DNA from 2 places in the Yersinia fenwicki genome. Region 2 is predicted to be linked to the other one. Evidence: predicted binding sites of a transcription regulator. Region 2 holds the regulator's gene; the other holds the start of a gene.

Region 1 (15,007 bases), 290 kb from region 2:
GTTTCAGACGATGTGCAACGTAGCTTGCAAAAACTGCGTCAGATCGAAGAAGAAACCGGCCTGACCATTGAGCAAGTGAAAGACATCAACCGCCGTATGTCTATTGGTGAAGCGAAAGCGCGTCGCGCCAAGAAAGAAATGGTTGAGGCTAACCTACGTCTGGTTATCTCTATTGCGAAAAAATACACTAACCGTGGCTTGCAGTTCCTTGATTTAATTCAGGAAGGCAATATCGGTTTGATGAAAGCAGTAGATAAATTCGAATACCGCCGTGGTTATAAGTTCTCAACCTATGCAACTTGGTGGATTCGTCAGGCTATCACCCGCTCTATCGCGGACCAGGCACGTACCATCCGTATTCCGGTGCATATGATTGAGACCATTAACAAACTCAACCGTATTTCGCGCCAGATGCTGCAAGAGATGGGTCGCGAGCCAACGCCGGAAGAGTTGGCTGAACGCATGCTAATGCCGGAAGACAAAATTCGTAAAGTATTGAAGATTGCGAAAGAGCCAATCTCAATGGAAACCCCAATCGGTGATGATGAAGATTCACATTTGGGTGATTTCATTGAAGATACCACTTTGGAACTGCCGCTGGACTCTGCCACCTCTGAGAGTCTGCGTTCTGCCACTCACGACGTGTTAGCTGGCCTGACCGCGCGTGAAGCGAAAGTTCTGCGCATGCGTTTCGGTATCGATATGAACACTGACCACACTCTGGAAGAAGTGGGCAAGCAGTTCGACGTCACCCGTGAGCGTATCCGTCAGATAGAAGCTAAGGCACTACGTAAACTGCGTCACCCAAGCCGCTCTGAAGTGCTGCGCAGCTTCCTTGACGATTAATCGTCGGTTGCCGTGACAAGCACACAAAAACCCCGGCCTGCCGGGGTTTTTCTTTTTGGCCATTCAGGCCCTTCTTAAGACCAATATTCATGCGCCGTTAGCTGCTATGTCCGTAAAAAACCTTAATTTTGCGCAGAAAACATCCATCTGATTTATCAGCTCTAGACCGCAGGATAAAAACTACCGTATAATCAGCGTCCAAGTTTGGCCCCTTAGCTCAGTTGGTTAGAGCACGCGACTCATAATCGCTTGGTCACTGGTTCAAGTCCAGTAGGGGCCACCAAATTTGTAAGGAGTCAGATGAGCATTCATCTGACTCCTTTTTATTTGGTTTGAATGAATGATTGCACTACCCAAGATAATCATCATAAAAAAGGGGGGCAGCTGTCACAACGTCAAAGAAAAATAATAGGATTTAAGGATAAATTTTATATTTCTCTCGTAACTTCAGATAATTATCAAGATCGGGCTGCCAGCTAGATTCCAGATGATTCACGGTTTCATCGATAGTTAATTTCTTCTTGTCTGCCTCTTCCATTAATTTAACCAGATTGCGCGTACCTGCTAATTTAGCCAACCATGTTGGTCGTATTAGAAAATACTTCTCCTGATGTTCCAGATAATTTGCTTCCATCTGAGTTGGGATCACCATGGAATAACCCGCATCTTTAAATTTAAACCACCATTCAACAAAGTAACGTATCGTCGGCTTAATCTCAGTTATATTGGCGGCATTAAATCTTTCGCCACACACTTCTTTGCCCGCTTGCGGCCACCCTGTCTTCTGCTGGTTAATATCTACGTGATAGCAGGTGTTAATATAAAACTTCTTGGATGGGAAACCCAACTGCTCAAAGGGATAGTCTGAACCTCGGCCCATATTGACACTGGTTGCTTCAAATAATCCCAAAGAAGGGTAAAGCTGAATAGCCAAATCACTGCGTAAATTTGGCGAAGGTCTTACTGGCAATGAATAAGGCGAATTATGTGTGTAATTGCCCATGGCGATAACAGTCAAATCTTCGGGAGGAAACTGGTAAGCTTTGATACCAAATGCCTGCCAATTAGAATCATTGAAATGTGTTAACCAGCCCTCATTTATTATCATACGAGCAAACTCTCCAGACGTCAGCCCGTGCACTATAGGGACAGGATGCATACCAATACCAGAAATGTTCTCCTCTTCAAGAATTGGGCCATAAACATGATTTCCGAGCGGGTTCGGACGATCAAATACCATAAACTGTTTATGAGACTCCTGCAGACTTTCTAACATATGATGCATAGAAATAGTGTAGGTAAAATAACGAACACCAACATCCTGTAAATCATAAATAACGATATCAACATCAGATAACTGCGCTTCAGTGGGATGTGCTCTCATTCGCCCATCTTTATCTCTTCCATATAAAGAAATAATAGGAAGACCGCTCGGTTTATCGATGTGATTATCATCCCCCAGTCCGGCATCTGCATTCCCGCGGATACCGTGCTCAACAGAGAATAACTTTGTCACTGTAAAATGGAATTTATTTTGCTCGGATAACAATTTATCGATGGTATGACGTCCTTCCTTATTAATCGAGCTTTGGTTGACCATTAAGCCAATACGCTTATTTTTAAGCAGTGGCCCATAAACATTTTCCTGGTCAATGCCTAAAATAACTTTTTGCGTAACGCTGGCATGTCCAGTAGTTATAATAAATAGTCCATACAGACATAATAATATTCGCAGGAAATACCCCATCCCTAGTCTCTCACTATTAATAAATTGATGTTCTGACATCTCTTATTAAGTATCAGAAATTATGCCTCAACTCCACAGCCCAAAACCAAAAATTATTGCTGGTTTTGTTGTTGTTAGTCCAGGTTTGCTCAGGGCGATAATAGGTGTCAGCAAAAATTGAAGTCTGCTTCGTTAACGGATAGAGCAACTGTAAACCATAGCGACTGCGATTCTTTTCTTTATGTATAGTTTCATGATTATTCGAGTCACGAAAACTCTGCGATCCTTTAACCAAGGCCAGACGCGTATAAGGCATAAACATAAGACCATTATCAAACTTATAGCGGTAAATTCCCCATAAGAAATGCTCTTTATTATAAAGCGTATTGACCAATTGCTCATCAATGTATAAATAGTTTAACCAGAGTGAGTTTTTCTGATTAAAGATGATATTGGTGCCAGCAAAATGCTCATTGATTTGGCTCCAATCTCGTTTATATACTCCATAGTTCCCTTTAGCACGAGCATAGTCTAATTTACGATCAATCAGGCGAAATGAGAAACTGGCGTTAAAACTTAGATTCTCAGAATATTGATAATATGCCTGTGGACGGATCCAAATTTCATGCCGCTCTTCACCTTTACGAACATCCCCCTTGTACTCAGGAGTGGCCAATGCTGGATTGCTTATTGAAGGATAATGCCAGTTATCATTACGGTAGCCTAAGCGTAATTTCGTATTACCACTCTTACCATCGTAGGTGAAAGGAAAAGTTCTGGTGACCCCTGCCTGCCAACGAGTACGATCATACTCTGGATTATTATCCAGATATGTTTTTAAAAACTGAACGTCATATAGCCACAGTGAGTCATTCTGGTAAATATAGGCTCCAACATAAGGTGAGGTTGCCATACTGCCTTTAATAAACTTCCAACTTTCATCACTGTCTATCTCTTGTTCTGCACCAACATAAGTTTCGAAGTTCCAGGATTTTTGCCTTAACTTATCCTGTATTTCTTTTTTTTCATTTTCTATTTGCTGAATTCTCTTATTTAATTTATAAATCTCCTGGTCATAGTCAGTTTCAAATTCATCTGCTAATACGGGCGAACACATTGCTAGTGTGCTGAAAACCACCATTCCTTTTAAGATATTCATTTTCACCTTCCGTATTTTATAACGTCGTTAATCCATAACCACGTGGATAGAGTATCTGGCTATTATCAGGACTTCTAATATCTACTGGTAATTTCCCATGTGGCTCTGCCAATACATCTAATGTCCCTTTTGGCCCCTGAAATAACGTTCTTAGCCCACTACGGATATTAGTTTCTAAACTGTTTCGTACATTATTGGTTACATCGAACCCCGTAATACCATAAATAGCAATATTAGCCCTTACACCGGATAAATAAGCAATATCATAAGGATTACGACTTGATATAACGACTAAAGAAATATTAGCCTTATTGGCTTCATCGATGATTCGCTGCGCATTAATTGGTTCGACTTTAAGATTGTATGTAGCAAGAATAATAATATCCTGGCCTTTAATTTGTTCGGCGATATATTGAGAACTTGCCTCACTTTTATCCAGTTTTATTACTTCATCTTTAATGGTAAAGTTAACATTAAATTTATTAGCAATTTCATGAAGATGTTTAGTAATGAGTTCGTTGCGTGGTTTCTCGTCAGAGAATACTATTATGTTATTTTGTGGTTTTACTCGATAAGGTAAAACATGATCATTTTTGATTAACGTGATAGCCTGTTCAGAAATAAAGTTTTCAATATTCTTATGATTTTTTGATGCGACAACTTTTTCCGCGATAGCAATATCATGCGGTTCAGGAGAAATACGCTTATTCAGTTTGGTGTAAATGACTCGCTGGGCTGAGTCCTCAATACGCTGTTTAAGCTCAGGATCTTTTACGGTTTCGATTTTTAAATAATCATAAAGTGCATCGAGTTGTTTAATACTGGCACGATTTTTAATTTCCATTGGCATTAAGACAATATCATTACCTGCCATAATGGCCTGTTTGATAGACCAGTTACGTTCAAAGTTACTGGTAATCGCGCCCATATCCATAGCATCTGTCAGGATCAAGCCATCAAACTTGAGCTGATTACGTAAGATATCAGTCAGAATGGGCTTTGATAATGTGGCTGGAGTGCCCACTTTTTCGCCCTTAATATTTGTTAACATTGAATTATCCAGAGCTGGCACAACCACATGGGCAGTCATAATTGCATCAGTAACTGGCATGACTTCAACAAAGGGTTTCAGTTCGACTTGCTGCCATGCAGTTTTATCAATATTGACCGTTGGCAAGGCAAAATGTGTATCCGAGGTGACATTCCCATGGCCTGGAAAATGTTTGAGTGAGGTGAGTACATTGTATTTGTGAATGCCACTGATATAACTACGGGCTAACTCCGCAACCAGCACCGGATCATTGGAATATGAACGCACGCCAATGACAGGGTTATTCTGGTTATTATTAACATCAACGACGGGGCCAAAATTAAAGTTAAAACCCAAGCTAGATAATTCATAACCGTGGATACTTCCGGCCTGCTGAGCAAACTTAGATGATCCAGTAGCCCCTAGTGCCATATTTCCTGGCATTTCAGTACCCACACGTAGCCGGGTGACATACCCTCCTTCCTGATCGGTGCTAATAAATAGAGGGAGATTGCTGCGCGCATTTTGAAGATTATTAATTAACGTAACTGTTTGTGGAGTATCAATCAGGTTTTCACGGAAAAGAATAATAGAACCTAAATGATAATCGCGAATCATCTTACTAACAGCCTCATTAATTTCAATGAATGCTGTTTTATCGCTGTTATCCGCATGCCCCCAGGAACGAATATCAACCATTAATATTTGCCCCAGTTTTTCTTCAAAACTCATTTTTGAAATGACTTTTTCAGCAGATATCTTTGGCGACGACCACATATCTTTAAGTTGTGCATCTGGAATAACATCTGCATAAGCACAGGTGCTAAATAAGAGAATCGCAGGTATTAATTTTTTCATTAACTCCTCCATTAGTTATGTGAGTCGGGCGATTTTACTTTTTAGCTCGCACAATAAAGTGATAATTATCACAGTTGATTGATTCGCCTTTTTACTCGAATAAGGAATAATAACACTTATTTTTTGTGAATTCATTTCCGTAAACCCACTATACAAGGCAGTAAAGCCAGGAATAACTTATTACCATCAGGAATACTTATTAATAAATTAGTGTAAATATAATCATCTAATGGCAACGAGAGTTTGTAGGTAATTTCTGATAAAAATAAAAAACTGAAAGTAGCATAGGGCAATGAGATAATTAAAATATATTACCTTCATTACCTTCATTACCTTAAATTTATGAATTGATATGCCCTCACATCAGTCATCCAAATTGTTTATTGTCATACTGGCATTTAGAATCAAGGGTTTAGCTATTTCTTTCCGTTGCTGCATCAGTGCCAAGAATATCAGATCAGTTAGGGTATTTTGGGCCGTTCGGGAAGAAATTGAAGAACTCCGCCACTCATTTTCATCCGAAATACTTTCAAGGACATAATCAGCGATCTTAGCCAACGGCGAGACTTTACTGCCAGTAATCGCGATGACAGTTGCTCCTTGCGCTTTAGCAACTGTTGCAGCAATTCTCATGTCTTTTCTTCTGCCGGTGAAAGAAAGAACAATCTGTACATCTTTGGGTGTGAGGGTGAGTGCTGCCGCAATCTGCACATGTAGATCGGCTTCAACCAGGGTCATTATGCCTATTTTTTGTAATTTATAGCTCAGATCTTTTGCAGTAAGTCCTGACCCCCAAATACCCACTATTTGTACGCGTTGAGCAGTATTAATGAGCGAGATCACTTGCTGGAAAACAGAAAAATTAATTTTCCGCGTTGTTTCCATAATTGATGCCATCTTTTCATGCGCAAGCTTTTGCGCCATCACCATCAATGAATCTTCGGATGAAATAGAATTGTGTAGCGCTTTATGTGGATAGGATTTAAATAAGTTATTTCTGCTTAATTCTTCACTGATGGCGATTTTTAGTGCTGGAAAGCCTTTCATGCCAATCTTCTGACTAAATTTGACAATCGCAGATTGGCTGACGCCTGCATCCTCTGCAAACTGAGAGGAAGATATACTGAGAATAGACTCCGGATTATCAAGAATGCACTTCGCTATTTTTTTTTGGTTTTCAGCCAGTTCAGGTAGTAACCAGGTTATTTCATTCAAAATCGACATCAAAGATTTCCCGTTAAAGATAAAAGATTATTCCAGCCAAATACCTTTCATGACTAAGGTGTAACTGCATAAATGTAATGAAGATAATTTATTTATTTGTTCTATTTTATCTGTATTTATTCCTCATAACCCCAGTAATTAGAATAGATTTTACCGTGATATATATCACGTTTAATAAATAATTAATTACTTAACATCGCCGATAATTTAAATAAAAGGAAGTCCCCATGACAATTAATCTAAGCTCAATGGTTACGGAAAGCCGAAACCCTGCCAGTGCTCAAATTGATACTCTTTCAGCACTGGAGATACTCAAGATTATCAATCATGAGGATAAAAAGGTGCCCTTTGCAGTTGAGGAAAAACTGCCCGAGATTGCCCAAGCCGTTTCGCTTATCGCCGAGTCTTTCGCGCACGGCGGTAGATTAATTTACTGTGGGGCTGGTACTTCCGGGCGACTGGGAATTCTGGATGCTAGTGAGTGCCCGCCAACCTATGGGACGCCGCGAGAAATGGTCGTCGGCCTTATCGCTGGCGGCAATACAGCTATTTTACAAGCGGTTGAGAATGCAGAAGATAGCCACGAAATGGGTGAGCAAGACCTGCGAGACCTACATTTCAATGCACGAGATGTGCTCGTTGGAATTGCAGCCAGTGGTCGCACACCTTATGTGCTGGGGGCGATGGCCTATGCCCGTAGTGTTGGGGCTAGTGTAGTGGCGATTTCTTGTAATCAGAATAGCGAAATGAGTAAAGCGGCAGATATCGCTATTGAGGTGCTAGTCGGCCCTGAGATTGTCACGGGGTCATCACGGATGAAAGCAGGAACTGCACAGAAGTTAATTCTGAATATGCTGACAACTGGCGCAATGATTCGTAGTGGGAAAGTGTATAGCAATCTGATGGTAGATGTTGAGGCGACAAACGCCAAGCTGGTGCAACGTCAGGTAGATATTGTTGTTCAAGCGACGGAGTGCTCCCCCAAGGAGGCACAAGCTGCACTTGATGAATGTAACCGTCACTGCAAAACAGCCATTATGATGATTCTGAGTGGTATGTCTGCAGAAGAAGCTGCCGATATCCTTATAAAAAATAAAGGATTCATCCGTAAAGCGCTTAAGGAGATCAAAGTATAAACATGGCGAAAATAACCAGCACTACGATAGACCAGATCTTACTCTTGATTGGTGGGAGTCAGAATATCATCGTCTGTGGAAACTGCATGACGAGACTGCGCCTGACCTTAAAAGATCGTCAACTCATACAGCATGAAAGCTTAAAAAAGATACCCGGAGTAATGGGGATCGTTAACGGCGATGATCAGTTACAAATCATTCTCGGGCCGGGCAAAGCTCAAACTGCCAGTGAGATGATGAATAAAGTGCTGAGTTCTGAACCGCAGCCGCAACATGAAAGTACTCAGGATGCAGATTTGCATGTACTGGCCAGCCAGACAAAACAACAAATGAAAGCGAGACAACAAAGTACTGTTCACAATTTTCTGACCAAATTCGCCACCATATTTACCCCACTCATTCCCGGATTTATTGCCGCAGGATTACTGTTGGGGATCGCAACATTGCTCCAGCAAACACTGGCATTGGATGGAGTGATTCAATCCCCGTGGTTGGCGGCGCTGATTGCTTACATGAAAGTATTCAGTATCGGTTTATTCACCTTTCTCAGCATTTTGATTGGCTTTAATACACAGAAAGCTTTTGGCGGGACAGGGGTTAACGGCGCAATTATCGCTTCGTTGTTTATTTTACGCTATGTGCCGGAAGGCACTGTCGGCTACTACGGCGGGATGGAAAGCTTCTTTGGCCTGGCGATTGACCCACGCGGCAATATCATCGGCGTTCTGTTGGCCTGTATGTTAGGTGCCTGGATTGAGCGGCAAGTGCGTCGTTTTATTCCCGATAATCTGGATATGATTCTGACATCGGCAATCACGTTATTGATTACAGGTGCAATCACTTTCGTTGCCATCATGCCAGTAGGGGGCGAGCTATTTAAGGGCATGTCATGGCTGTTTATGCATTTAAATGGTAACCCGTTCGGCACCGCGATTCTGGCTGGCTTATTCCTAATTGCCGTGGTGTTCGGTATTCACCAAGGTTTTGTTCCGGTCTATTTTGCCTTAATGGACGCACAAGGTTTCAACTCATTATTCCCTATTCTGGCGATGGCAGGAGCGGGCCAGGTGGGTGCAGCACTGGCACTATATGCCCGTTCGCCAAAAGGTTCCATCCTGCGCACACAGATTAAAGGGGCCATTTTCCCAGGGTTATTAGGGATTGGTGAGCCACTTATTTATGGTGTGACATTGCCGCGCCTGAAACCTTTTATTACGGCGTGTTTAGGTGGTGCTGTAGGCGGCTTCTTTATCGGTCTGGTTGCCTGGTTGGGGCTGCCGGTTGGGTTGAATACGGTATTTGGCCCATCGGGATTGGTGTCTATTCCACTCATGACATCGGCCCAGGGGATTTTTGCCGGGATGATGGTTTACGTGGTTGGTCTTCTCATATCATATGTGGCGGGTTTTATTCTGACGTGGTTTTTCGGCCATAAAGATATTGATTTAAGCTAGTTACGATATTTAATTTGGCCCTGCTGCACCGCAGGGCCGCTATTAGAGATTAAAGCGAACCTTTATAGAGGTTATATCCCAACTGTTGCGCCACTGATGCCACCATTTTTTGGCCACGTACACTATTGCCTACCGGGTCAAGAGGCGGCGAAAATGCCGCAATGCCCATGACACCCGGCACGACCGCCAGGATCCCGCCACCGACACCACTTTTACCCGGTAAACCCACGGTATATGCCCAATCTCCAGAGCTGCCATACATCCCTTCCATGGTCATTTCAGCCAAAATAAATGGCGTATTACTGGCCGTCAGCACCCGCTTTTTAGTCACCGGGTTGACTCCCGCTGCCGCAAAGGTTGCCCCCATCGTGGCCAGTTCAATAGTATTAAGCAATGTTGAGCACTGACGAGTATATACGTCACAAGCCTCCATCGGGTCGCAGTACATAGCCTGAGCCGAATAAAGCAGCCATGCAATGGCACGATTATGAAAATTGGTGGTTTGTTCTGAATGGTTAACTTCATCAGAAAGTGCAATTGGCGCACCAACCAGTTGCTGTTGCATATCCAAAATCCGTGCCCAGCGATCCTCTCTATTACTGGCCTTAATCGCACTTACTGTCGACATCGCTCCTGCATTTACCAATGGCGACAAAGGTTTACCATTGTGCAGCTCCAACGCAATGACCGAGTTAAAAGGTAGACCGGTAGGATCTGCGCCTATCTTGTCTTGCACAGCTTGCGGACCAATATCTTCTAACGCTAAGGCAAGAGAGCACACTTTCGAAATAGATTCCAAGGCAAAACGAAAATCGGTATCACCTTGTGAAATAATATCACCATCAATCGTGACAATAGCTAACCCAGCAAGCTGACTGGGAACACTGGCCAGATAAGGAATGTAGCTGGCATTCTCCCCTCCGGCGAGGGTGGAATATTGTGAATAACTATCCTTTACAACTTGATTCAGGCGAGCTAGGTCAATAGTCATAACACTGACTCCAACACTAAATATTATTGAGCAGGGGGCCGAAACCACCCTGCATGAAGAGGAAGAACGTTAACTTTTCGGCGCTTTTGCTGCCGCCGCAGTGACGTCATTGGTATGTGTCGCCGAAGTGTTCGGAATACCTGGATGACTATTTTCTGCTTGCCAGGTAAATGGGGCAAAATCACTATTGGCATCACGCCAGTGGGGTTTGCGAACGATATATATCAAGAATGGCAACACAACAAAGAACAGCGTGCTGGCGATCAGAATGCCGACATATTCTGTTGGACTGCCTACTGTAATTTGGCTGGGGGGAATAAAGCTGAATACGAAAGCCAAAATTGACCCAATAAGCCCCGCTCCACCAATAATCCACATGCCAATTGCCCCTCCGGGAATATGATATGGGCGTGGACGATTCGGCTGGCTATAACGCAGATAAATAGCAGAGCTGAACATCAGCATATACATGATGAGATATAAAATAACGGTCATTTGACTCATTATTTGATACGCCGCCTGCACCGAAGGTAATACTACAAACAGTATTGCCAACAAGGAAACCAGCAGAGCCTGTAGTAGCAGAATATGGGTCGCCATGCCATTCTTATTGGTATGTTGCCACCAGCGTGGCAAATAGCCCGCTTTCGCCACTACCAACAAACCTGAAGATGGGCCAGCAACCCAAGTCACCACCCCCGCCAACACGCCAATAGCCAAAGCAAAAGCAACCACTGGCCCCAACCATTCCAAATGCGCCCACTTGAACATATCATCGTAAGCCACTAATAGGCTTTGCGTCAGGCTAATTTCAGACTGTGGAATAATAAAGGCGATTGCCAGAGTTCCTAATACGAAAATAAGTACCGTCCCGACAGCGGACAACATAATAGCAATAGGATAGTTTCTATTCGGGTTATCCACATCTTTAACATGGATGGCATTCATCTCCATACCGGCATAGAACAAGAAAATACTGGCGGCCAGCACTACGTTATCAAAGTTGGTAAAGTCGGGAACCACCTGATCCCAGGCTAATTCTACTTGTGGGGCCCCACCGCCAATTAAGTAAGAAAAACCCAACACAATCAAAATTACCGCAGGAATAATCGTACCGATAATACCGCCCCATTTTGAAACTTTGGCGAATGTATCGACGCCTTTAAAGGCAATAAAGGTGGCGAGCCAATAAATAAATAGCACTATTCCCAAGACAAAGAATTTATTGGCAGACAGGGCCTCGTCCCATCTTTGTTCTGGGCCAATAAAGGCCAGTGATACCGCGGCAAATGTCAGTGCGGTGGGGAACCAGACGGTGACCTCAACCCACAGCATAAACATGGCAAGAAAAGCTAACCGCGGACCAAATGCTTCGCCAACCCAGCGAAATACCCCGCCTTTTTCAGGCCAACCTGTGGCTAACTCCGCTGCCACCAGTGAGACAGGAATTAAGAAAAATACCGCAGCAAACAGATAATAGAAAATTGAACTCAAGCCATATTCGGCTTCAGCGGGTAATCCCCTGAGGCTAACTACAGCCACAATATTCATGATCGCTAGTGTAGCGATACTCAGCTTTTTAACGGGAACAGCGGATTTACCTGTCCCGGAGCTATTATTCGACATAATTTATCCACCTTATTTGCGGGCATAACGCCATCTTGAAGGTTAATAATCAGAATAAAGACCACTATCCGGTTTATGTATGGCTAAAACTATTCTGACTTGCCTCGCCTCCAAGAGATGGATGTTCACTCAGATATTTCAGTGAGGATTTAAAATCATCCAAGAGCAGCCCGGCGAAATCCATCTCGAACCCACGACGGCACATAATGCGCATAACTACCACATCAGACATCTTGCCACTAAGGGTAAATGCGGGAACCTGCCAGCCACGAAGCCTTAAACGCTCGGAGAGGTCGTAGAGGGTATACCCCGCCTTGGCTCCTTTTTTGATGCGGAAACAAATAGCTGGAATGCCCTCGTATGGGCCACCGCTGCAATAGAATTCATAAGGCCCAAGCGGGGCTATTTCTTTAGCGAGGAATTCAGCTACCTGATAGCAGGCGCTTTGTACTTTGGTATAACCTTCACGACCTAAGCGTATAAATTCATAGTATTGGGAAATAACTTGCCCCGCCGGACGTGAAAAGTTGATAGCAAATGTGCCGACCTGACCACCAAGATAATCGACATTAAATATCAGTTCTTCAGGCAACGCCGCAGCATCACGCCAAATAACCCAACCACATCCCAGCGGGGCCAGCCCGAATTTATGCCCGGAAGTACTGATTGATTTGACCCGTGGCAAGCGGAAGTCCCACTCAATATCCGGCGCAACAAAGGGAGCTAAAAAGCCACCGCTCGCCGCATCAATATGCATATCAATATCGAGGCCAGTATCCTTTTGCAGTTTATCCAGCGCGTCATGCAAGGGTTTAGGTAATTCATAATTGCCGGTGTAAGTCACACCGAAAGTTGGCACTACACCAATAGTATTTTCGTCACAGGCCTCTATCATCCGCTGCGGGTCCATAAATAATTGCCCTGGAATCATAGGGATTTCTCGAATTTCCACATCCCAATAACGTGCAAATTTATGCCAGCAAACTTGTACTGGCCCACAGACAAAATTAGGCTTATTGGTGGGTTTACCTGCCGCTTCCATTTTTTTGCGCCAGCGCCACTTCATAGCCATGCCACCCAGCATGCAAGCTTCTGAAGAACCAATGGTATTCGTCCCTACCCCTTGCTCACCGTTTGGTGTTGGGGCATTCCACAAATCAGCCATCATATTCACGCAGCGCATATCTATTGCCGCTGATTGCGGATATTCCTCTTTATCAATCCAGTTTTTATTTATCGAAAGATCCATCAGTTTGTGGACATTATCGTCATCCCACGTCTGACAGAATGTGGCGAGGTTTTGTCGCGCATTACCATCAAGAAATAGCTCATCACTGATGATTTGAAAAGCAATATCCTCACGCATCTCCTCTTTAGGGAACACTTTATTTTCTGAAATATTACGAATCGCTTTAGAGCCAAAGCGAGAGTCTAATAAATCTGAGCGATAATTATCCAGAGACTTTCTAGTCATTTCCTACCCCTATCCTAAATGATATAAAATTCGATTAAAAATGATTGAAATCAAAAAATTATAGAAATTAAAATTATTTATTATTGAGCACAGAAAATATATCGATAGAGCACTATTATGATTTCATATGCTAATAAACGTTAGCACTGGAAAAAAAATGTGCCACTACAAATACGAATATGTTTGTTTTAGGTAGGGGTGATTATTGTATTATTTTCATGCTAGTTTCTATTTATTAAGAAATTTTACGAGTAGTCTTTTCGAAAAGATATTCCTCCTTTTTTATCACTCAGGTTCTGTGAATAAAACTATTTCTATAGTGAATTATTTAACATTTAATCACTTTTTCCCGATGGCAATCACTGGCCTCCAGAACCTGACCTTGCTGCGAAGATACCGCCAATTTACTGATAGGTCGCCCACTCAGATTATCAACTAAAATAGAATGTTTCTCGCCCGCTGAAAATAGATGCTCTTCGCCCCATTGGCGTAAGCTGACAATAATCGGGAATAATTGATGGCCCTTCTCAGTCAGCACATATTCATGGTAAGCGCTGCCATCAGAGGCGGGAGCTACCCTCAAAATTCCGTGTTCCACTAGATCGCGCAGACGGCCAGCCAAGATATTTTTCGCCAATCCAAGATTGTTACGAAACTCGCCAAAGCGGCGAATCCCATCAAAAGCATCACGAATAATCATCAACGACCAGCGATCTCCCAAGATCTCAAGTGTTCTGGCAACTGGGCACTCTGCTGCTTCGGCCTGCTCTTCACTCATTTTAGACATTCTTTGACTCCGGTCTGGCGTAGAAAACTAGTTGCATATTAAAACCACCTCTGTTAAAAATCAATTAAGTGGTTTTAATTAGAAACCAGACTATGAATCAGGCATTTTATGTCCACTGTAAAAGAATCGGTAAAAAATCGCATCCAGCCATTACCTAAACCGGCTTTTACGCCGCACCTCAGCTCAATTATGGTACTGCTTTTTGCGATGATATCGGCCATGGCTGTGGCCAATGTCTATTTTGCTCAGCCTCTACTAGACATTATGGCGGGGGAGCTGAACGTTAGCCCATCGACGATTGGCCTGGTGGTAACACTGACACAAACAGGTTATGCCCTGGGGCTCATATTCATAGTACCGCTGGGTGATCTTTGGGATCGTCGAAAATTAATTATTGGGCAGTTATTGCTGTCTGCTGCGGCATTGACCTCGGCAAGCTTTGCCCCCACTTTTTCACTGCTACTGATAGCAATGCTGATTATCGGGCTGATGGCTGTTGTAGTGCAGGTAGTAGTTGCCTTTGCCGCAACCCTGGCACCCGAACAACAAAGAGGAAAAGTGGTGGGTAAAGTCACCAGCGGAATTGTATTGGGGATTCTGTTGGCGCGCTTTATCTCCGGTGTAATGGCCGATTTTGCCGGTTGGCGTTCAGTCTATTTTTGTTCAGCTGCAATGATGTTATTGATGGCAATAGTG
Region 2 (15,007 bases):
CCGGTTTTTCCGTTACCATGCTTCGCAAAGACCAAAAAAGACTAAGAATTTGTACCCAAGTCATTGGCGTTGTCAGTTGGCAACTTCAAGAACCCTGGGAGATAAATACCCTAAATAATTCGAGTTGCAGGAAGGCGGCAAGCGAGAAAATCCCGATGAGCTTACTGTGTTGTAAGTGGATTCGGGTTATTGAGCATAGCCAACGCACATGCGACTTGAAGTATGACGGGATAATTTAACATACTCTAAACATACGGCACTCTATGATTGTTTTTTCCTCGCTACAAATTCGACGTGGTATTCGCGTCTTGCTGGATAATGCAACAGCAACGATCAACCCTGGGCAAAAGGTCGGGCTGGTCGGTAAAAACGGCTGTGGTAAATCTACGCTGCTGGCGTTGCTCAAAGGCGAACTGAGCGCCGATGGTGGCAATGCTACTTTTCCCAGTAACTGGGCACTGGCTTGGGTCAACCAAGAAACCCCTGCCCTGGATGTGCCGGCGATAGAGTATGTTATCGACGGTGACCGCGAATATCGCCAATTGGAGGCCGAACTTCAGGCCGCCAATGAAAAAAATGATGGTCATGCCATTGCCACCGTGCACGGCAAGCTCGATGCCATTCACGCATGGACTATTCAATCCCGTGCTGCCAGTTTGCTACACGGATTGGGGTTTTCTCAAGAAAGTTTACAGCAGCCTGTGCGCTCATTTTCAGGTGGTTGGCGAATGCGTCTTAACCTGGCACAAGCACTGATTTGCCGCTCCGATTTACTGTTACTGGATGAGCCGACCAACCACTTGGATTTGGACGCCGTGATCTGGCTAGAAAAATGGTTGAAAAACTACTCCGGCACACTGGTGTTGATTTCCCATGACCGCGATTTCCTTGATCCTATTATCGATAAAATTCTGCATATTGAACAGCAGACGCTGAATGAATACACAGGTAACTATTCATCCTTTGAACGTCAGCGTGCCACCAAACTGTCACAGCAACAATCGATGTATCAGCATCAACAAGAGAAAGTTGCGCATCTGCAAAGTTACATTGACCGCTTCCGTGCTCAGGCGACCAAAGCCAAACAAGCCCAAAGCCGCATTAAAATGCTGGAGCGGATGGAACTGATTGCACCGGCCCATGTAGATAACCCGTTTCATTTCAGTTTCCGCACGCCAGAGAGCTTGCCAGATCCACTGTTACGCATGGACAAAGTCAGTGCTGGTTATGGCGATCGCACGATTTTAGAGTCCATTAAGCTCAATCTGGTGCCTGGCTCGCGCATTGGTTTGTTAGGCCGCAACGGAGCAGGTAAATCTACCCTGATCAAGCTGCTAGCCGGAACATTGGAACCACAAAGTGGTGAAATCGGTCTGTCCAAAGGGATTAAATTGGGTTACTTCGCCCAGCATCAGCTTGAATTCTTACGAGCAGATGAATCTCCACTACAACATATGAGTCGATTGGCCCCCAAAGAGCCGGAGCAACAGCTACGTGATTATCTAGGGGGTTATGGTTTTCAGGGTGATCAGGTTACTGACCCGACAGCCCGTTTCTCCGGAGGTGAAAAAGCACGTCTGGTGTTGGCTCTGATCATCTGGCAGCGCCCTAACCTACTGCTGCTTGATGAACCGACTAACCATCTGGATCTTGATATGCGCCAGGCCCTGACCGAAGCATTGATTGATTTTGAAGGCGCATTGGTGGTGGTTTCCCATGATCGTCATTTACTGCGCTCCACCACCGATGATCTTTATCTGGTACATGATGGCAAAGTGGAGCAGTTCGACGGTGATCTCGAAGATTATCAACAGTTTCTGGTGGATCTACAGCGCCAGCAAAGTCAACAGGATAATCCAGCCAAAGAGTTGTCCGGCAACAGTGCGCAGCAGCGCAAAGATCAAAAACGCCGTGATGCTGAGTTCCGCAGCCAAACCCAGCCGTTGCGTAAGCAAATTATGACGCTGGAAAAACAGATGGATAAGCTCGGCAGCGAGTTAGCAGCCATCGAAGAGCAACTGGCTGATTCAGCTCTCTACGATATTTCTCGCAAGGCTGATTTAACCCAGTGTCTGCAACAGCAAACGCAAGTGAAAGCCAAGCTGGAAGAGACTGAAATGCAGTGGCTGGATGCGCAAGAGCAGTTGGAGAATCTCACCAAGCTGTTCGAAGCGGGATAACTCGCCTTTCAAAAAATACCTCATTAAGGATAATAAGGTTATGAATAATAGGGATATTAGCGTGATAGTGCCGGTGTTTAATTGCGGCGCTTATCTCGCACTACTCTTAGATTCACTGTACCAGCAGTCTGGCGTGTCATTGGAAATCATCGCCGTTAATGATGGCTCAACCGATAATAGCCTGGCGATTTTAGAAGATGCTGCGCGCAGTGACTCGCGACTGATCATCGTGAATCAATCCAATCAAGGACTTTCAGCCGCCCGTAATGCAGGTATAACTCGGGCGACTGCTCGCTGGATTGCTTTTGCTGACGGTGATGATTGGCTTGCACCCAATGCATTATTGACTTGGTTGCAGCAAGCTGAGCAACAACAACTAGATTTACTGGTAGGCAATGGTTTTAGCTTTACTGCTGATCCTTGCTTACCCCCAGATAGTCCTTTGTTACATAAACAATCGTGGGGTAAAACACTTAGTGGCCAGCAATGGATTATCCGCAGTGTTGAGCATAATGAATGGCCACATTACGCATGGCTGCAATTAATTCGCCGCGAACTCATTAATACTCACCAGTTGGCATTTATTCCCAAAATGCTCCATGAAGATATTCTGTGGACGACTCATCTGGCGTTTGCCGCACAACGTATTGGATTCTGTAATGCGCCGTTTTATGGTTACCGTACCAATTTGCAATCCATTACACACTCAGCATCAGTTCACACCTTATTGGCTCGCGCCAATAGCTATCTCCATATTATTAAAGCGTTAGTTAGCCTTGCCAGGGCACAAGAACTACCTTTACGCGCTGCACTGTTACGCCACGCCAATCAAGAGAGCAGCCATTTTTTAGGGCTAATGCGTAAGAGATTACCGCCGTCACCAGAGCGTACAGCGTTAGCCATTGAGTTTCGGGAGCTCGGTTTACCCTCGGCCCTATATCAGGGGGCGAGTAATATCCATGAGTTTTGGCGGGCATTACGTTGCTCCGTGATTTTGGCACGTTTAGCACAACAAAATCATAACCCTTAGAAATAGATAGATAACTTATACTTATTTCCGTGAATACTTAGAAGGTTTTAGTGTCTAATAGACAATAAATTTTCGGTAGGAATAGGTGTAAATGCAGCGCATTTTGGTTATCCGGATAGATTTCCTTGGTGATATGGTCTGTACCACAGCGTTGTTGCATGCACTCAAGCAACGTTGGCCAGCAGCAGAAATTCATGTATTAGCGAATAAATACAATCAGGCGGTATTGGCTCGCAACCCTGACATTTCTGCAGTTCACACCTATGTTTACAGTAAGCAATGTGAAAGGAATCAGCAGCATGGCAGAATTAAGGCTATCGTTAACCGTCTGGCACTGATTCGACGATTACGGCGATTGCACTTTGATCTGCTGATTATTCCTAATGGCGGCATGAACAAAAACAGCATTCAATTCGCTAAACTACTGGGTGGTGCGGATGGTCGCTGGCATACCACTGAAAGTGAGTTCGACGATCGCAATCCTGACCATGTGACCAATCGACCCATACGCCATGAGGCACTCTCAGGTTTCACGCTGGTACCAGAATTAGAGCCCGTTGATATCGACGCATTGCAACTGCACATCTATCCAGATCCACAATTGCAGGTGAAATGGCGAACAGAATTAGGTGAAAAAGACCGACCGCGGATTGGCTTGTTCATTTCCAACAAAGCTCCGCAACGTCGCTGGAGTTTGGTGAAATGGCAACAATTGGCGCAAAAACTCAGTGATCAGGCAGATATCATCATGTTGTATGACCCAACAGATCCTCCGAGCGAAGAACAGTTGGCCACTTTTCAGGGCCGTTGCCTATTCACCCCCAGCGTTGATGAGTTTGTTGCAGCCATAAGTCTGCTGGATATGGTTATTTCAGCTGATAGTTCACCGGTGCATGTCAGCTCTGCATTGCAAATACCGGTGGTCGCGCTGTTTGAATCGCGGCCAGAAAAGTACTTGCGCTGGTACCCTTTGGTTCACCATGTCTTGTTACATGCGGGGCCGCAAGTTGAAGACATCACGGTCGATGCCGTCGAAAGTGCAGCCCGCTCATTATTGGGCAACAAATAAGATAGCCTATTAAGGCCGAAATACCGGCTTATCCCCGAGAATAGTCGCTCTGTGCATAATCCGTCGCTGCGGTAGATAATCCGCATTAGCATAATGTTGGGTAACGCGGTTATCCCAGATAGCCACGTCATCCTGTTGCCAGCGCCAGCGCACTTGAAACTCCGGCTTGGTGGTATGTGCAAATAGAAAACGCAGTAGCGCATCGCTCTCTTTCTCACTCAGATCCACTATTCTGGTAGTGAACCCTTCATTAACAAATAATGCCTGACGCCCACTCACCGGATGAGTACGCACTACCGGATGGAGCAATGGCGGATTCCTCTCTTTTGCCAGCAACCAGCGCTGATGGTCTTCTGGCGTTGCGCGGTGCTTATGCTCGGGGAAAGAATGGGTGAAATCATGCTCTGCCCGTAGCCCAGCTAAAAGCTGTTTAAACGGTGCTGAAAGGGCTTCATAAGCGGCAATGCCACTGCTCCATAACGTATCACCACCGGTGCTCGGCAATTGCTTGGCAGCCAGAATCGCACCTAAAGGTGGCGTCTTGATAAAAGTGACGTCAGTATGCCAATTATCATTATCCGGCGGATTATTATCGTGCGTATCTAAAACAATAATCTCTTCACACTCTTTCGCGTGAGGATAAACCGGATGAATATGTAAATCACCAAAGCGCCCGGCTAAATCGCGTTGCTGTAACGGGGTAATCGGTTGATTGCGGAAAAACAGGACTTGATGCTTGAGCAATGCATGATAAAGCTGTTCAAACTGGCTATCCCCTAACGGGCGGGTGATATTCACATTTTCAATCAGAGCGCCAATATACGGTCCCAACGGCGTCACTACCAAACGTTCATTCATTGCTGTGCTCCATACCAAGGCGTTAACCGGCGTTGAATTGCCCGCAAACTTAATTCCATACCAAAAGCGATAATGGCAATCACACTGATGCCCGCAATCACTACGTCGGTGGCGAGAAATTCTCCAGCCGATTGCACCATAAAGCCCAATCCACGAGTCGCAGCGATTAACTCAGCCGCCACTAATGTTGACCAACCGACACCCAGCCCAATACGAATGCCGGTTAAAATCTCCGGTAATGCGCTGGGCAAAATAACAAACCATAAAACCTGCCAGCGGCTGGCACCCAATGCGCGTGCCGCTCTCACTCTTACCTGTGCCACACTGCGTACGCCTGCTACCGCAGCCAAAGTGATCGGTGCGAATATAGCCAGATAAATCAGCAAAATTTTTGATGTCTCGCCAATACCAAACCAAATCACCATTAGTGGTAGATAGGCCAGTGGTGGCACAGGACGATAAATCTCAATAAGCGGATCCAGCACGCCACGCACTGTGCTGCTCAGCCCCATAGCAATACCGGTGGGGACGCCGAGAGCTATAGCGGCTAACAGGGCAATTAAGATACGCCCCAAACTAGCCGCCAAATGTTGCCATAACGTGGCATCCATAAAGCCCTGTGGGCTGGCAGTCACCAATAACTGATGCAGAACCTGTTGCGGTGCGGGCAAGAATAACGGGCTGATAAGCCCAAGTGCGGTAACAGCCCACCACAGCGTCACCACACTCACCAATGTGGCGATGCTGAGCCACAATCCTTTCGTCGCCGGTAAACGGTACACAGGCTTCTTAGCGATCAAGAGCGCTGGGCGCAGGGTATCTGGCGTTGGTAATGAAGTGGCTTGCGGGCGTAAATTGGTGTCGCGTAATGTACTGTGTAGGCTCATATCAGGGCCTCCCGCTGTTGGAAGACTTTACCCAGCACATATTCGCGACGGGCAATAAATTCAGGATCAGACTTAATGCTGCGGCAAGCTTCGCCATCGGCATAGCGCTGACCAAAGTTGAGCGATAATCGCTCGACCACCAGCCCTGGCCCCGGTGACAGCAATATCAGTTCGCTGGCAAGAAATACCGCCTCTTCAATATCGTGAGTAATCAGTAGAATTTGTTTGCCGGTATCACGCCAAATAGACAGCAGCAGCTCTTGCATCTGTTCACGAGTAAAAGCATCGAGCGCACCGAACGGCTCATCAAGCAGTAATAAGCGCGGATCCACCGCCAGCGCTCGCGCAATCCCCACTCGCTGGCGCATCCCTCCGGAAAGTTGCCAAATGTAGTGATGTTCAAAACCCGCTAACCCGACCCGATTAAGCATTTTCAGCGCGGTTGCCTGCCGCTGTTGCTTGTTCAAACCAGCCAGTTGCAGGCCAAACTCCACATTGCTGACCACATCGCGCCACGGCAGTAAGCCCTCATGCTGGAACACCACTCCCCGTTCGGCACTCGGGCCGTGAACCGGAATATCATCCAGAGTGATGCTGCCAGCTGAAGGCTCCATAAATCCGGCAATCAAATTCAACAATGTGGTTTTGCCACAACCTGATGGCCCCAATACCACGACCAACTGTCCGGATGCGATTTGTAATGACACATCCTGTAAGGCAGGTTTGCCCTGATATTCAGCCCACAGGCCACTGACATTTAACATGATGGCTCCTAGGACTGCGGGGTCGCCTGAACATCTTTCACAAAGCGGTCAGTGACGAAATCACGATAATCACTGGCCACCTGCGGGATCTTACCCTGCTGTTTGAGGAACGCAGCGGTATCACGGATAGCTTGATCCACCGGCTGACCCAGTTGTGTTATCTGCTCAGCCACCGGCAAATAAGTGTTGCCTTTCACCAGTTCTGGCACTTGTTCTGGCGGAACACCGCTTAAGCGCGAAAGCTGGCTCAGATGTTCTGGATTTTTAAGCCATTGATCAGGTTGAGCCAAGTAAGCCCCTTGAGCGGCCAATGCACTGCGGGCAAAGGCGGTCACCACTTCAGGATGGGCCTGAGCGAAATCCTTGCGTACCACCCAAACATCCAGGGTTGGCGCGCCCCATTGCCCCACTTGCGCGGAGTCAGTCAGGACAGTACCGGTTTTGGCTAATTCGTTGACAGCAGGAGCCCAGACATACGCGCCATCAATATCACCACGTTGCCAGGCGGCAGCGATAGCGGGTGGCTGTAAGTTCAGAATAGTGACCTGATCCGGCTTGATACCCCAATGCTTCAGAGCGGCCAGTAGGCTGTAATGGGTGGTAGAGATAAACGGCACAGCGATGCGCTTACCAATTAAATCCTGCGGGGTTTTGATCTCTTTTTTGACCACTAATGCTTCAGAGCTACCCAGTTGCGAGGCCAATAGGAAAACCTCAATCGGGACATTCTGGCTGGCCGCAACAGCCAGTGGGCTGGAGCCGATATTGCCAATCTGCACATCACCCGAAGCAAGCGCTCTAACGACACTAGAGCCACTATCAAATTTACGCCAATCTACCTTGGCACCGGAAAGCTTGGCAAAGCTGTTATCCGCTTGCGCGACTTTGGCTGGTTCCGCAGAGGTTTGATACGCCACGGTCATATCAACAGCATGTGCGCTGGTCGCCACCAATGACAGAGCCAACAGCGCCCCACCCGCTCGCCAGATGCCGCTAACTGCGCTGGCAAGGCTTGTAGAAGAAAAGGTTATCGTCATGGGTTCACTCCGCTCGGTTAACAGTGTCATTCGTTATGGTTGCGACCCTAAACAAACTTGGTGCGCTGAGATGACAGTGATACCTGAAGGAGTAACACCGCTAAAGGAATAAAAAATTATTCTTTATTCCTTTAAGCGATAACAAATTGACTCACAATAGAATTCTTATCCGTAACAAACAGTTAACTAAAATGTAATTTCGCCTTTAAGGAAAATGCGGGATGCACCTGAAATAAAAGTGCGCTCCCCGACTAAAGTGCAGAATAGCTCACCACCGCGCGCAGATATCTGGCGAGCATGCAACGATGTTTTACCCAACCGCGCCACCCAATATGGCATTAACGTGCAATGAGCTGAGCCGGTAACCGGATCTTCATTGCTGCTCAGGGTAAAGTAGCGCGAAACAAAATCGACCTCATCACCCGGCGCAGTCACAATCACACTTCGGCCGGTATAAGCAATCAGCGCCACCAGATCCGGCTGTAATTGACGTACTTGTTGCTCACTCTCCAGCACTACCAGTACGGATTTTGCCTGCCATACCTGCTGAATATCGACGCTAAGTAGTGCCTTCAGTTCAGCCGCAATCGCAATCTTCTCTGGGGGCAATGCAGGGAAATCCAGTGATAGTCGGCTAAAGTTATCCGTGTCGCGCTTGACATGTAAATCACCACTGGCGCTACGAAAACAGATATCGTGCAAACCGGGGTTGACCACGTTGAACATCACATGCGCCGCCGCCAAGGTGCCGTGGCCGCATAAATCTACTTCACGTTCTGGCGTAAACCAACGGATTGCCGATTTATCTCCTTCATCCCAGACAAAGCTGGTTTCCGGCAAATTGATTTCCGCAGCGATACACTGCATCTGTGCTGCCGACAGCGGTTTTTTCAGTAAATACACGCCAGCAGGGTTACCGGATAACCCTGTGCCGATAAACGCATCCACATGAAAATAGTTATAAGCCATTAATTAACCCCACGGTTAATACTCTAAATAATGTTTGCAGCTGCCTCGAAGACACGGGGCCCATTAATGGGTCGAGTAATGAAAGCAGCCAACGCACATGCAGCTTGAAGTATAACGAGTATGATCAATGCCAAATAAGCAACACACAGGCCGCCGTCAGCAAGCCCATCGCGATATTAAAGGTAAACCATGCCCGGCGACTGCGTAACAGACGACCGATCAATGTTCCAAAACCCAGCCAAATGATACCGGCCACCAGATTCACCATAAACATACCAAGACTGATCATTAAGATGGAATGATTATAGGCTGCACCTGCCATGCTAAAGCTGGCGACTGATCCTAATCCCATCAGCCAGGCTTTTGGGTTAAGGAACTGCAATAACCATCCTTGATACAAACGCAGCGGTTTTGGTGGAGCAACATTGGTGTCTAATTTTTCATAGGCCGAAGTGGCAATTTTCCATGCCAGCCATAGCAGATAAAGACTACCCAGGATTTTCAGAATTAAGTGCAAAGAAGGGTAGATCAGAATCAGGCCACCGACACCAAACGCCACCAGCAGTAGCATGCTTTGCATGCCTAACATAATGCCTAACATCAACCAGATAGACCGCATAAAACCAAAATTGGCCCCAGCTGAAGTTAACAGCATATTGTTTGGGCCGGGAGTGATAGCGGCAACCCAGAGAAAACCTACCATTGAAAGAAATAAACTCAGTTCCATGAGACGGGTGCCTCTCACCCAAAATGATGCGCGATATACCCATGAAGCTAACAGTGTGCTATTGATCACACAAGAGCAACAACATGATTTCCATTCACCATATGCATGAAATATTTCGTCCGCTGGCCGGTGCCAGCAACCCACATCTGCAAACGCTGCTGCCACGGCTGGTCAGGCGGCGGGTTCAACTGCAACCTTTTTGGCAACGGCTGGAATTGCCCGATGGGGATTTTGTCGATCTGGCCTGGAGTGAAAACCCCGAGCTGGCACGGGATAAACCCAGAGTCGTGCTATTCCACGGGCTGGAAGGAAATTTTTACAGCCCCTATGCCCATGGCTTGCTACGCGCCTGGCAAGATAAAGGGTGGCTGGGTGTGGTGATGCATTTTCGCGGATGCAGTGGCGAACCTAATCGTAAATCACGTATTTATCATTCTGGTGAAACAGAAGATGCCCGATTCTTTCTGCGTTGGTTGCGGGAGAGCTATGGTCAGGTTCCCACCGCTGCGGTTGGCGTCTCTTTGGGTGGCAATATGCTGGCGCTCTATTTGGCTGAACAAGGGCAGTTGGCCGCTCAAGGACAAGAGAGCTTATTAGAGGCAGCCGTGGTGGTTTCTGCACCACTGATGCTTGAACCTTGTGCTAATCGTATGGAACAAGGTTTCTCTCGCGTCTATCAGCACTATTTGTTGAACCAACTGAAGTTAAATGCCACCCGCAAGCTGTTGCATTACCCCGGAAGCCTGCCGTTGGATCTGCCTCAATTGAAAGGATTGCGGCGAATCAAAGAGTTTGATGATGTCATCACGGCAAGAATACATGGCTTCAATGATGCACTGGATTACTATCGACGTTGCAGCGCTTTACCGTTATTGCCGCAAATTACGACTCCACTGCTTATCATTCATGCCAAAGATGATCCATTCATGACGGCCGAGGTCATCCCGAATCTACGCGAGTTACCGGACAATATTGATTATCAGTTAACGGAGCATGGCGGCCATGTCGGTTTTGTCAGTGGCTCATTAAAACATCCACAAATGTGGTTGGAACAACGTATTCCAGCCTGGCTTTCCCCCTATTTGGAGCAACAGTCATGATCATCCCCTGGCAGCAAGTCGACAGCGAAACGCTGGATAATCTGCTGGAAGCCTTTGTGCTACGTGAAGGCACGGACTACGGCGAACATGAGCGGTCATTGGCACAAAAAGTCGAAGACGTGCGCCGTCAATTAGCCAGTGGTGAGGCCGTATTAGTTTGGTCAGAGTTACACGAAACCATCAATATCATGCCGCGCGGTGCCTTTCGTGCCGGAGCCGAAGAGCAACCATAACCCCTGCGTTGTCACCCTATTCTCTAAGTAAAATCAGGGTGACAAGCCGGGCACTTTGCCCTAAAAATACCCATTAACAAGAAAAAATAGACCGTTTAAGCCCGCCCACTGAGGATCTCACCCCATGGAGTTACAGCTAATATGTCAATTAAACATCCGGTTATAGCCGTCACCGGCTCAAGTGGCGCAGGGACAACCACCACCAGTCTGGCATTTCGCAAAATTTTTCAGCAATTGAATATCCGCGCAGCGCAGATTGAAGGTGACAGCTTCCATCGTTATACCCGTCCTGAAATGGATACCGTCATCCGTAAGGCACGGGATCAAGGCCGACATATTAGCTATTTTGGCCCAGAAGCCAATGACTTTGGTCAGTTAGAAGAGAGTGTGTCGCAATACGGCGAGCATGGAACCGGGCGCTCACGTAAGTATCTCCATACCTATGATGAAGCCGTGCCCTATAACCAGATCCCAGGCACATTCACCCCTTGGGAGGCGTTGCCGGAACCCACTGATGTGCTGTTTTATGAAGGTCTGCACGGCGGGGTCGTGACCGAACATCATGATGTCGCAAAACATGTCGACTTGCTGGTCGGCGTGGTACCGATAGTCAACCTGGAGTGGATTCAGAAATTAGTCCGTGATACCGGCGAGCGCGGCCATTCCCGTGAAGCGGTCATGGATTCGGTGGTGCGATCTATGGACGACTACATTAATTACATTACGCCACAGTTCTCACGCACCCATATTAACTTCCAACGTGTTCCGACGGTTGATACCTCAAATCCGTTTGCCGCCAAAGCCATTCCGTCACTGGATGAAAGTTTTGTCGTCATTCATTTCAGAGGTTTGGATCAAATCGATTTCCCCTACTTGCTCGCAATGTTGCAAGGGTCGTTTATTTCCAATATCAATACATTGGTCGTACCCGGCGGGAAGATGGGGCTGGCAATGGAGCTGATTATGGCACCGTTGGTGCAGCAATTGCTGGAAGGTAAAAAAATCGGTTAATCCTTCGTCCTTGAAGCCGCAGTAAAGCAATTGCTGGAAAGAAAAAATAATTTGACGCTATCCCAACCCAAAGTAGTTGGGGCTGCAGGTAGGCGGCAAGCGAACTCATCCCGATGAGCTTACATAAGTAAGTGATTCGGGTGAGCGAGTGCAGCTAACAACCCTGCAGCTTCAAATACGAAGGGGTTAATTACGCGATGTCACGGATTTCAAAACTATGGGTAATGGTCGCCGCTTTCCCCAACATTAAAGAAACCGAGCAATACTTCTCGGCCGAGAGTTCAACCGCGCGCTCAACGATTTTATCCGTCAGGCCTTTGCCACTGACAATAAAATGCAGGTTAATTTGCGTAAACAGGCGCGGAGCTTCTTCCCGGCGCTGGGACGTTAACGTCACTTCGCAATCGCGCACATCGTTACGCCCTTTCTGTAAGATAGAAACGACATCAATTGCACTACAGCCACCGGCCGACATTAACAACATTTCCATCGGACTTGGCGCTTTGTCTCCAGCATTCCCATCCATTAAAATTTGATGACCTGAAGCGGACTCACCTAAAAATGTTAGCCCTTCAACCCACTTTACACGTGCCTGCATAACTCTTGCTCCCGGTTAAATTTTCCGATTCAGACTACGCTTTCATTTACAAACTGGCAATGTAACCCGATGTTCATCATGCTGAAGCGATACAACACAAGACACTAGCCTCATCCTGTGCTACAAACAGAACCGAAAGTATTGTTTTTAGAATTAAATAGGGTAGCTTCTCAATACTCAGTGAAGGGTTTCTATCCGGTACGTATCTTGGCTATACCTTTCGGCAGTTGAGCAAATTAATATGCTAAGAGAAAGTGTATTTTATAAGCACGCCGTACAGGGAACTCTGAGCCCTGTTAAGTTAGGCAGCGATAACAACAGAGGATAACAGCGAATGGTTCTCGGCAAGCCACAAACAGACCCGACTCTCGAATGGTTCCTGTCTCATTGCCATATCCACAAATATCCATCGAAGAGTACGCTAATTCACCAAGGTGAAAAGGCCGAAACGCTTTACTACATCGTGAAAGGCTCCGTTGCGGTGCTTATCAAAGATGAAGAAGGTAAAGAGATGATTCTCTCCTATCTAAATCAGGGAGATTTCATCGGCGAACTTGGATTATTTGAAGAAGGCCAAGAACGTAGTGCCTGGGTCAGAGCAAAAACTGCCTGTGAAGTGGCTGAAATTTCTTACAAAAAATTCCGCCAGTTAATTCAGGTCAATCCAGATATCTTGATGCGCCTGTCTTCACAAATGGCGAATCGCTTACAGATAACATCTGAGAAAGTGGGTAACCTTGCTTTCCTTGATGTGACTGGACGCATTGCACAAACGCTGCTTAATCTGGCAAAACAACCTGATGCCATGACCCACCCAGATGGGATGCAGATAAAGATTACTCGCCAGGAAATTGGTCAAATAGTTGGCTGCTCCCGCGAAACTGTGGGGCGGATACTAAAAATGCTGGAAGATCAAAATCTGATCTCCGCACACGGTAAAACGATTGTCGTTTACGGCACTCGTTAATTCCCTATAAACCGGTGCCGCTACCTCGGCACCGGTTTTCTTCATTTATACCCGTTATACTTCAAGCTGCATGTGTGTTGGTTGCTTTCATTACTCGGCCCGTCCATGGGCCTCGCCTCTTCGAGGCCGCTGCAAACAGTGTTCAAATCGGTTCCAGATCGATTTGTCACCCCAGTCACTTACTGGTTGTTGAGCTTACAGTAAGTAGACTCTTGGGAATTTGCTCAATTGCCGCCTTCCTGCAACTCGAATTATTTAGGGTATTATTTTGTGTAATTAATAAATTTCTGGGCCTATATGAAATGGCAACGGCTTATTTATCATCCTGAAGTTAATTATGCGCTCCGCCAAACACTGGTTCTCTGCTTACCGGCGGCGTTGGGATTTGCCTTTGGTGAATTGCGGCTGGGGTTGATGTTCTCTCTGATACCGGCCTGTTGTAATATTGCTTCGCTCGATACTCCCCATCAATATTTCTTCCGGCGGCTGATTGTCGGCGGAACGCTCTTTACTTTCAGTAGTTTTCTGACTCAACAATTACTGCTGTGGGATATCCCATTGCCGGTAGTGATGCTTGGTCTCGCATTAATGTTGGGGGTAAGTGGTGCCATCAGCCAGCTCAATGGCCGGCTGCTCCCAGCCGCATTGATCGCCGCGATTTTCAGTCTCAGCATGGTAGGTCGTGCGCCTATTTGGCAAGCACCATTGATGTGTGCTGTGGGGACCCTCTGGTACGGGGTATTTACCTGGCTATGGTTTCGGTTATGTAAAGACCAACCCATCCGCGAACCACTGAGTCAGCTTTACCATCTGTTGGCCGATTATTGCGATGCTGCGTACTCTTTGCTCCGTCAGCGCCAGAAAGCGGAAAAGATGATGCAAGCCCTGCTGGATAGACAGCAAGGCATTATGGATAAAATTAACCAACTTTATCAACAGTTTAACCTGCTACACAATGCCACCCAAAAAGAGCAAAAGCGGCTACTGATTCTCTTCCAGATGGCGCTTGATTTGCAGGAACATATCACTGCGGCGATGAATCAGTCAGAAAAGGCGGAAGAACTGATAGAGCAAAGTTCGATAGAGGCCATCCTTGAGCGTAATATGCAGATTATCTCAACACAAATGCGCACCATCGCCGATAATATTCTCTATCACCACCGCGCGAAGACTCATTTCAGTGCCGGTGATGCTCTGGTCGAGCTGGAAGAAGTTGCCCAGCAACATCCAGATAATCCGGTGGCACAATTCTGCTATTACCATATCAGCCACATTATCCAGATTCTGAGTGACCAGCGCCCGCAATATGAACGCGATTTGATGTGCAACCAACTACCTCAACCATTCTGGCCCGCACTTGTCAGCTATTTATCATTTAAATCCAGTGCATTGCGTGATGCAGGCCGCATGGGCGTGACGCTGGCAGCAGGTAGTTATGTCGGTAGTCTGATCCATCTGCCTAAACCTTATTGGATTTTACTCACCATCATGCTGGTGACGCAGAACGGCTATAACGCCACTAAAATTCGGATTCACCACCGAGCTCTAGGTACTCTGATTGGGTTGTTACTTGCAGC

The links. Region 2 encodes CRP, which controls carbon source genes, mostly activating them, when cyclic AMP is high. Its sites were predicted from a motif close to ATGTGANNNNNNTCACAT; they were not measured.
Region 1: a site for CRP is predicted at 5,676-5,693, ahead of ACF3VQ_RS02605 (glycoside hydrolase family 3 N-terminal domain-containing protein). Genes of this name have one in related genera too.

The regions. Positions count from the first base shown of each region.
Region 1 is NZ_CP170755.1:559,251-574,257, reverse strand. Features, by position in the region: gene rpoD (RNA polymerase sigma factor RpoD) at 1-846, shown strand, start outside; tRNA gene ACF3VQ_RS02620 (tRNA-Ile) at 1,053-1,129, shown strand; gene ACF3VQ_RS02615 (exo-beta-N-acetylmuramidase NamZ domain-containing protein) at 1,262-2,593, opposite strand; gene ACF3VQ_RS02610 (hypothetical protein) at 2,646-3,731, opposite strand; gene ACF3VQ_RS02605 (glycoside hydrolase family 3 N-terminal domain-containing protein) at 3,748-5,619, opposite strand; gene ACF3VQ_RS02600 (SIS domain-containing protein) at 5,983-6,843, opposite strand; gene murQ (N-acetylmuramic acid 6-phosphate etherase) at 7,071-7,979, shown strand; gene murP (PTS N-acetylmuramic acid transporter subunit IIBC) at 7,982-9,433, shown strand; gene glsA (glutaminase A) at 9,483-10,424, opposite strand; gene gadC (putative glutamine/gamma-aminobutyrate antiporter GadC) at 10,494-12,050, opposite strand; gene ACF3VQ_RS02575 (glutamate decarboxylase) at 12,124-13,524, opposite strand; gene ACF3VQ_RS02570 (winged helix-turn-helix transcriptional regulator) at 13,853-14,311, opposite strand; gene ACF3VQ_RS02565 (MFS transporter) at 14,420-15,007, shown strand, end outside.
Region 2 is NZ_CP170755.1:269,390-284,396, reverse strand. Features, by position in the region: gene ACF3VQ_RS01150 (ABC transporter ATP-binding protein) at 264-2,180, shown strand; gene ACF3VQ_RS01145 (glycosyltransferase) at 2,221-3,210, shown strand; gene ACF3VQ_RS01140 (glycosyltransferase family 9 protein) at 3,302-4,279, shown strand; gene tauD (taurine dioxygenase) at 4,289-5,137, opposite strand; gene tauC (taurine ABC transporter permease TauC) at 5,134-6,024, opposite strand; gene tauB (taurine ABC transporter ATP-binding subunit) at 6,021-6,788, opposite strand; gene tauA (taurine ABC transporter substrate-binding protein) at 6,797-7,825, opposite strand; gene ACF3VQ_RS01115 (PhzF family phenazine biosynthesis protein) at 8,012-8,794, opposite strand; gene ACF3VQ_RS01110 (LysE family translocator) at 8,919-9,521, opposite strand; gene ACF3VQ_RS01105 (hydrolase) at 9,623-10,621, shown strand; gene ACF3VQ_RS01100 (YheU family protein) at 10,618-10,854, shown strand; gene ACF3VQ_RS01095 (phosphoribulokinase) at 10,996-11,865, shown strand; gene ACF3VQ_RS01090 (OsmC family protein) at 12,056-12,463, opposite strand; gene crp (cAMP-activated global transcriptional regulator CRP) at 12,798-13,430, shown strand; gene ACF3VQ_RS01080 (YccS/YhfK family putative transporter) at 13,728-15,007, shown strand, end outside.